Regions from separate parts of the Cellulomonas sp. H30R-01 genome, predicted to be linked through region 1. Evidence: predicted binding sites of a transcription regulator. Region 1 holds the regulator's gene; the other holds the start of a gene.
What was found. The regulator HrcA, encoded in region 1, represses chaperone genes, less so after heat shock. The targets are predictions, from matches to a motif close to TTNGCACTCGNNNNNNNCGAGTGCNAA.

Region 1 (3,407 bases):
CGAACACGCCGCTGCTCGCGCTCGCGAGCCGCGACTCCGGGCGCTCCTCGCCGCGGAGCACCGCGAGCCGCCGCAGCAGCTCGACCTGCTCGTCGTCGAGCGCGGTGGGGACCTGCACCTCGACGTGCACGTGCAGGTCGCCGCGGCCCCCCGCGTGCAGGTGGCCGACGCCGAGACCCTTGAGCGTGACGACCTGGGCCGGCTGCGTGCCGGGACGCAGGTCGACCTCGCGCTCGCCGTCCAGCGTGTCGAGCTGGAGCGTCGTGCCCAGCGCGGCCGCGGTCATCGGCACCTGGAGCGTCGCGTGCAGGTCGTCGCCGCGGCGCACGAACGTGTCGTGCTTGCGCTCGTGCACCTCGAGGTAGACGTCGCCCGCGGGGCCGCCGCCCGGGCCGACCTCGCCCTGTCCCGTGAGCTTGATGCGCGTGCCCGTGTCGACGCCCGCGGGCACGTCGACGCCGAGCGTGCGGCGCGACCGCACCCGGCCCTCGCCCGAGCACTCGGGGCACGGCTCGGGGATGACCGTGCCGAACCCGTGGCACGCGGCGCACGGCTGGGTCGTCATCACCTGGCCGAGGAACGACCGCGCGACGCGCTGCACCGAGCCACGGCCGTGGCAGACCTCGCACGTGCGCGGCGACGTACCGGGACGGCAGCACGAGCCGCCGCACGTCGGGCACAGCACGGCCGTGTCGACCGGCACCTCCTTGTGCGCTCCGAACGTCACCTCGGTGAGGTCGAGGTCGAGGCGCACGAGCGCGTCCTGGCCGCGACGCGCGCGAGGGATCGGTCCGCGCTGCGCGCCCGCACCCGCGGCCGCGCCGAAGAACGTCTCGAAGATGTCCTGGAAGCCGAAGCCGCCGCCCATGCCGCCGCCGGGCGACGCCGGGTCGGCACCGAGGTCGTACGCGCGGCGCTTCTCGGGGTTGGACAGCACGTCGTACGCGCGCGAGACGTCCTTGAAGCGCTCCTCGGACGCGGAGTCGCTGCCGGCGACGTCGGGGTGGTGCTCGCGCGCGAGCTTCCGGTACGCCTTCTTGATCTGCTCCGGCGACGCGTCGCGCGGGACGCCGAGGATCTCGTAGTAGTCGGTCACGTGAGGGTGCGCTCGCTTCCTGTGCTCAGGCACGCGGTGGGGACGGGCCGGGGACGCCGCAGCGGGCTCATCCGGCGAGGATGCGGGTCAGGTAGCGGGCGACGGCGCGCACGGCGGTCATCGTCCCGGGGTAGTCCATGCGCAACGGGCCGAGCGAGCCGACGCGAGCGACGACCGCACCGCTCTCGTCGCCGTAGCCCGTCGTGACGAAGCTCGTCTCCAGCAGGCCGTCGTGCTGCGTCTCGCGCCCGATCCGCATGCTGACCGCGGCCTGGTCCTCTGCCATCTCGGACAGCAGGCGCAGCAGGACGACCTGCTCCTCGAGCGCCTCGAGCACCGGGCCGATCGAGTGCGCGAAGTCGACGCCGCCGCCGCGGGCGAGGTTCGCGGTGCCGGCCAGCACGACGCGCTCCTCGCTCTCCTGCGCCAGCGTCTCCTCGACCAGCGCGACGACCTGACGCACCAGCGGCGCGTCCTGCGGCGCGAACGCGTCGTGCAGCTCGCGGAACGCGTCGGGGAGCTCCGACAGACGGCGACCGGTCGCGGCCACGTTGAGCCGCGCGCGCAGCTGCGCCACGACGGCCTCGTCGACGTCGTGGTCCTGCTCGAGCGTGCGCTGCTCGACGCGGCCCGTGTCCGTGATGAGGACGACGAGCAGGTGCCGGGCGCCGACGGTGACGAGCTCGACGTGCCGCAGCGCCGAGCGCCGCAACGACGGGTACTGCACGACCGCGACCTGCCCGGTGAGCTGCGCGATGAGTCGCACCGCGCGGTCGACGACGTCGTCGAGGTCCACCGCGTGGTCGAGGAACTCGCCGATCGCGCGCCGCTCGGCCGCGGACATCGGCTTGACCGTCGTGAGCCGGTCCACGAACAGGCGGTAGCCCTTGTCCGTCGGGACGCGTCCGGCCGACGTGTGCGGCTGCGCGATGTACCCGGCGTCCTCGAGCGCCGCCATGTCGTTGCGGATCGTCGCGGGCGACACGCCCAGCGCGTGCCGCTCGACGAGCGCGCGCGACCCGACCGGCTCACGCGTCGCGACGTAGTCCTCGACGATCGCGCGCAGCACGTCCAGCCGACGGTCCTCGCTCACTCTCGCCTCCCCCGCGTCGGTCCCGGGCCATGCGGCCACGGGTAGCACTCGCCGTGCACGAGTGCCAATCCTACGCCGCGCCCCCGACGTTCCACCGGCGCGTGCACCGGCGCCCTAGAGTGCCGCGCGTGACTCAGGACCGCTACGGCTCGGACGTGCTCGGGGGCTCCGGCTCCTCCCACCACCGCCCGGCCCGCACGTCACGGCCGCAGGCCGCCGACGTCGGCCTCGTGGTCGAGGAGGTGACGACGGGGTGGGTCGGCGCGGTCGTCCGCGTCGAGAAGTCGGGCGGCATGCACGTCGTCGTCCTGGAGGACCGGCGCGGCCGGACGCGCACGTTCCCGCTCGGGCCCGGGTTCTGGGTCGACGGCGAGCCCGTCGCGCTCACCGCCCCCGTCCGCGCGACCGCGCCCGCCGCCCCGACCCGGACCGCCTCCGGGTCGCGCGCGGTGCGCGGCGCGCAGGCCCGCGTCGCGCGCGGCAGCCGCATCTGGGTCGAGGGCAAGCACGACGCCGAGCTCGTCGAGAAGGTGTGGGGCGACGACCTGCGCCTCGAAGGCGTCGTCGTCGAGCTGCTCGACGGTGTCGACCACCTGTCCGACGCGGTGCGCGCGTTCGCGCCCGGCCCCGGACGCCGCCTCGGCGTGCTGGTCGACCACCTGGTGCCCGGGTCCAAGGAGGGCCGGATCGCCGCGGAGGTCACGCGGTCCGCGCCCGCCGGGACCGTGCTCGTCCTCGGGCACCCGTACGTCGACGTGTGGCAGGCGGTCCGCCCGCAGCGCCTCGGCCTCGAGCGCTGGCCCACGATCGAGCGCGGCACCGAGTGGAAGCACGGCATCCTGCGCGAGCTCGGCTGGCCCGCCGCGGACCAGGCCGACGTCGCGCACGCGTGGAAGCGGATCCTCGGGACCGTCCGCACCTACGCCGACCTCGAGCCGAGCCTGCTCGGCCGGGTGGAGGAGCTCATCGACTTCGTCACGGCATGACGGCGCCCCGCCCGGCGCGGTCCCGGGCGAGGCGTCGCACGCTCGTGGCGCGCGGTCACGGCGCGATCAGGGCGCGATCGGCTCGCCGAGCAGGCGCCGGTACAGGTACGACGTCGCGACCAGCACGACCGGGACGGCGACCAGCAGGCCGACGCCGCACAGGATCGCGCCCGCCCAGATGATCGCGCCGCCCACCAGGTAGAACAGGATCGTCGTCGCGAGGTTCGAGGTG
Region 2 (3,407 bases), 1.9 Mb from region 1:
AGAGGCAGCACGATGACGAAGTACACCGCGGCCGCTGTGATGAGGAACTGCAGCAGCGCGTTGAGGATGAGCCCGATCGAGAACGTGGCCCCGTTGATCGTGAAGCGGCCCAGGGCGGACAGGTCCGGCTCGCCGAAGATCGCCGCGATCAGCGGGCCGATGAACCCGTCCTGGAGCGCGGTGACCACGCCCGTGAACGCCGCGCCGATGACGACGCCGACGGCGAGCTCGATCGCGTTGCCGCGCGAGATGAAGTCCTTGAAGCCCTGGAACACCTTGGGCAGCCCGCGCAGGTGCTCGCCGGCGCCCCGCAGGCCCTTGTTGACGGTGTCGGTCATGTGTGCCCCCGGCAGCTCATGGCGTGCGTCAGGGCCGGTCGGAGGGGCCCTGTCGCTGGACTGGACGATCATGGCACGACCACCGCGGAGAGCAAGGCGGTCGCGGACGCCCCTGCGAGCGCGCGTGCCTCGTCGGGCGTGACGGCGACCAGGACCGGTGGCGCGGGGCCGGAATCCGCCCCGAAGGACGTCGGGTCGCGCGGGAGCTCCCCCGTGGTGGGCGTCGGCAGGACGAGGGCGCGCGTCGCGACGACCCGTCCGTCGCCCGCGTCGGGAGTCGCCGCGAGGACGTCGACGCGCATCCCGGGTCGCAGGAGCGCCGCGGCCGCCTCGTCGGCGAGGCGCACGGCGGTGACGACCGTGCCGGGTGGTCCGGCCGCGTCCGGCGCCACGAGGACGCCCGGGACCAGGGGGGTGCCGGCCACGAGGTCCACGGCCGTGACCCGTCCGACCACCACGTCGGCGTCGGCCGGGACGTCGTCCGGTGCGACGGCCACGGGCACGGCGTGCACCGTCACGTCACCGTCGACGAGCGTCGCACCGGCGTCGAGCGGCCGGGCGGCCACGACGAGGTCGACCGTCGGCGCCGGCGGGGGCCGCAGCGCGCCCACAACGCCCAGAGCGGCCGCGGCGAGCGTCAGCGCCAGCAGCGCAGGACGAGCCCGCCACAGCACGGCACGCGCGCGCAGCGCGGCGGGTGCGCGGCGGCGCGCGAGCGGTGGCGGGCGGTCCGGTCGGGGCCGGTCACGTCGGTCGGGATGCACGTCGGCGACGCTACGGACGCAGCCGCCAGGTCCCTCGGGCGCCGGACCGCCTCGGTGGACGTCAGCGTGCCGGCGCGGGCTGTGGACGGCTGGCGATCCGCGGGAGGACCTCCGTCCCGATGCGGTCGCGGGCGCCGCCGACGCGGCGTGACAGCCAGATGCCGTCAGCGCGGGGGACGGGGGAATGCCGTCAGCGCAGCCGGGCGGCGAGATGCCGTCAGCGCGGCGGGGCGGCGAGATGCCGACAACGCGGCGAGACGGCGGATGCCGTCAGGACGAGGCGGCGGGCGCCTTGCTCGTGGCCGACGTCGACGACGTCGTGCTCGGCGAGCTCGTCGACGGGCTGTCCGACGTGCCGGACGCAGACGACGACGAGGAGGGGGTGGACGACGAGGACGACGACGTCGTCGACGAGGACTTCGACCCGGACGAGCGCGCGTCGTTGCGGTAGAAGCCCGAGCCCTTGAACACGACGCCGACGGCCGAGAACACCTTGCGCAGGCGGCCCTCGCACTCGGGGCAGACGGTCAGCGAGGCGTCGGAGAACGACTGCTGGATCTCGAAGGCGTGACCGCACGCCGTGCACGCGTAGGCGTAGGTGGGCATCGGGGCTCCTGGACGAGGTCGACGGGCCGGCCCGGCGGGACGTCCGGGTGGCCTGGCACTCACATGGATCGAGTGCCAATCCTAACGGCACGCGCGCCGGCCGCATTCCGCCGGCTCCCGGACGGGCACCCCGCGCCGCGCCTGCCCTGGTCATCCCCAGGTCTGGTGTGTTGCCACCCGGGGCCCAGACGGACAAGTACCCTCGCAACGTGTCCCGCCTGCGCCTCGTCCGGGTCGCGTTCGCGACCGTTGCCGTCGTCCTCGTCCTCGCCCTGGTGGCGACGGCCGTGGGCGTGGTCGTCGTCCTGCGCCGTCCGCTGCCCGAGGTGTCCGGCGAGCTCACGCTGCCCGGCCTCGAGAGTGAGGTGACGGTCACCCGCGACCCGCGCGGCGTCCCGACGATCACGGCGTCGACGTCCGAGGACCTGTTCCGCGCGCAGGGGTACGTCACGGCCCAGGACCGCTTCTTCGAGATGGACTACCGCCGGCACGTCACCGCCGGGCGGCTGTCGGAGCTCGTCGGCGAGAACGAGGACGCGCTCGCGGCGGACAAGGTGATCCGGACGTTCGGCTGGCGGCACGTCGCCGAGCAGGAGTGGGACGTGGTCGAGCAGTCGACGCGCGACGCGCTCCAGGCCTACGCGGACGGCGTCAACGCGTACCTGGCGGACCGGGACCCGTCGCAGATCGCGGTCGAGTACACGGTCCTCGGGGCCCGGACCAGCACGCCGGCCCCGGAGAAGTGGGACCCGGTCGACTCGCTCGCGTGGCTCAAGGCGCTCGCGTGGGACCTGCGCGGCAACTACGACCGTGAGCTCGCGCGTGCGCGGACGTTCGCGTCGGTGCAGGACGTCGCCCGCGTCGAGCAGCTGTTCCCGGCCTACCCGCAGGACGTGAACCAGCCGATCCTGTCGGCGGAGCAGGTGGGTCAGGGCGCGACCACGACCGCGGCGACGACGGGGCTCGACCTCGCGGGCGACGACCTGCAGGCGGCGCTCGCGTCGGCGCAGCGGGCGCTCGACGCGGTGCCGCACCTGGTCGGGGACGGCGAGGGCGTCGGGTCGAACTCGTGGGTCGTCTCGGGCCGCTACACCGAGTCCGGCGCGCCGCTGCTGGCGAACGACCCGCACCTCGGGATCTCGGCCCCGGGCATCTGGGCCCAGGTGGGCCTGCGCTGCGCGGAGGTCACCGCGGAGTGCCCCTACGACGTCACGGGGTTCGCCAACGCGGGCATGCCCGGCGTCGTGATCGGCCACAACGCCGACCTCGCGTGGGGCCTGACGAACCTCGGGGCGGACGTCACGGACTTCTTCCTCGAGAAGGTCGACGACGACGTGACCGTGCGGGACGGCGGCACGGCGCCCATCCGGCACCGGCGTGAGGTGATCCACGTCAACGGCGGTCGGTCGGTCGAGCTCGACGTCCGCGAGACGGTGCACGGCCCGATCGTGTCCGACGTCCTCGACATCGACGCGGTCGAGGACACCCCCGTGCCCGACGGCGCGCCGGGCCGCCAGTTCGAGGTCGCGCTGGGCTGGACGGCGCTGCAGCCGGGCCGCACGGCCGACGCGCTGCTCGCGATGGCCACGGCACGCGACGCGGACGACATCGCCGCGGTCGCGGCGCTCCTCGAGGTGCCCGCGCAGAACATCGTGTTCGCGACGGTCGACGGCCACATCGGCTACCAGGCGCCGGGACG

Region 2: the regulator HrcA is predicted to act here: its motif matches at 1,761-1,787, upstream of GXP71_RS00355 (FmdB family zinc ribbon protein).

The regions. Positions count from the first base shown of each region.
Region 1 covers NZ_CP048210.1:1,949,815-1,953,221, forward strand. The annotation lists gene dnaJ (molecular chaperone DnaJ) at 1-1,096, opposite strand, end outside; gene hrcA (heat-inducible transcriptional repressor HrcA) at 1,164-2,189, opposite strand; gene GXP71_RS08700 (DUF3097 domain-containing protein) at 2,318-3,175, shown strand; gene GXP71_RS08705 (hypothetical protein) at 3,242-3,407, opposite strand, start outside.
Region 2 covers NZ_CP048210.1:78,680-82,086, forward strand. The annotation lists gene mscL (large conductance mechanosensitive channel protein MscL) at 1-338, opposite strand, end outside; gene GXP71_RS00350 (SAF domain-containing protein) at 407-1,102, opposite strand; gene GXP71_RS00355 (FmdB family zinc ribbon protein) at 1,373-1,708, opposite strand; gene GXP71_RS00360 (penicillin acylase family protein) at 1,918-3,407, shown strand, end outside.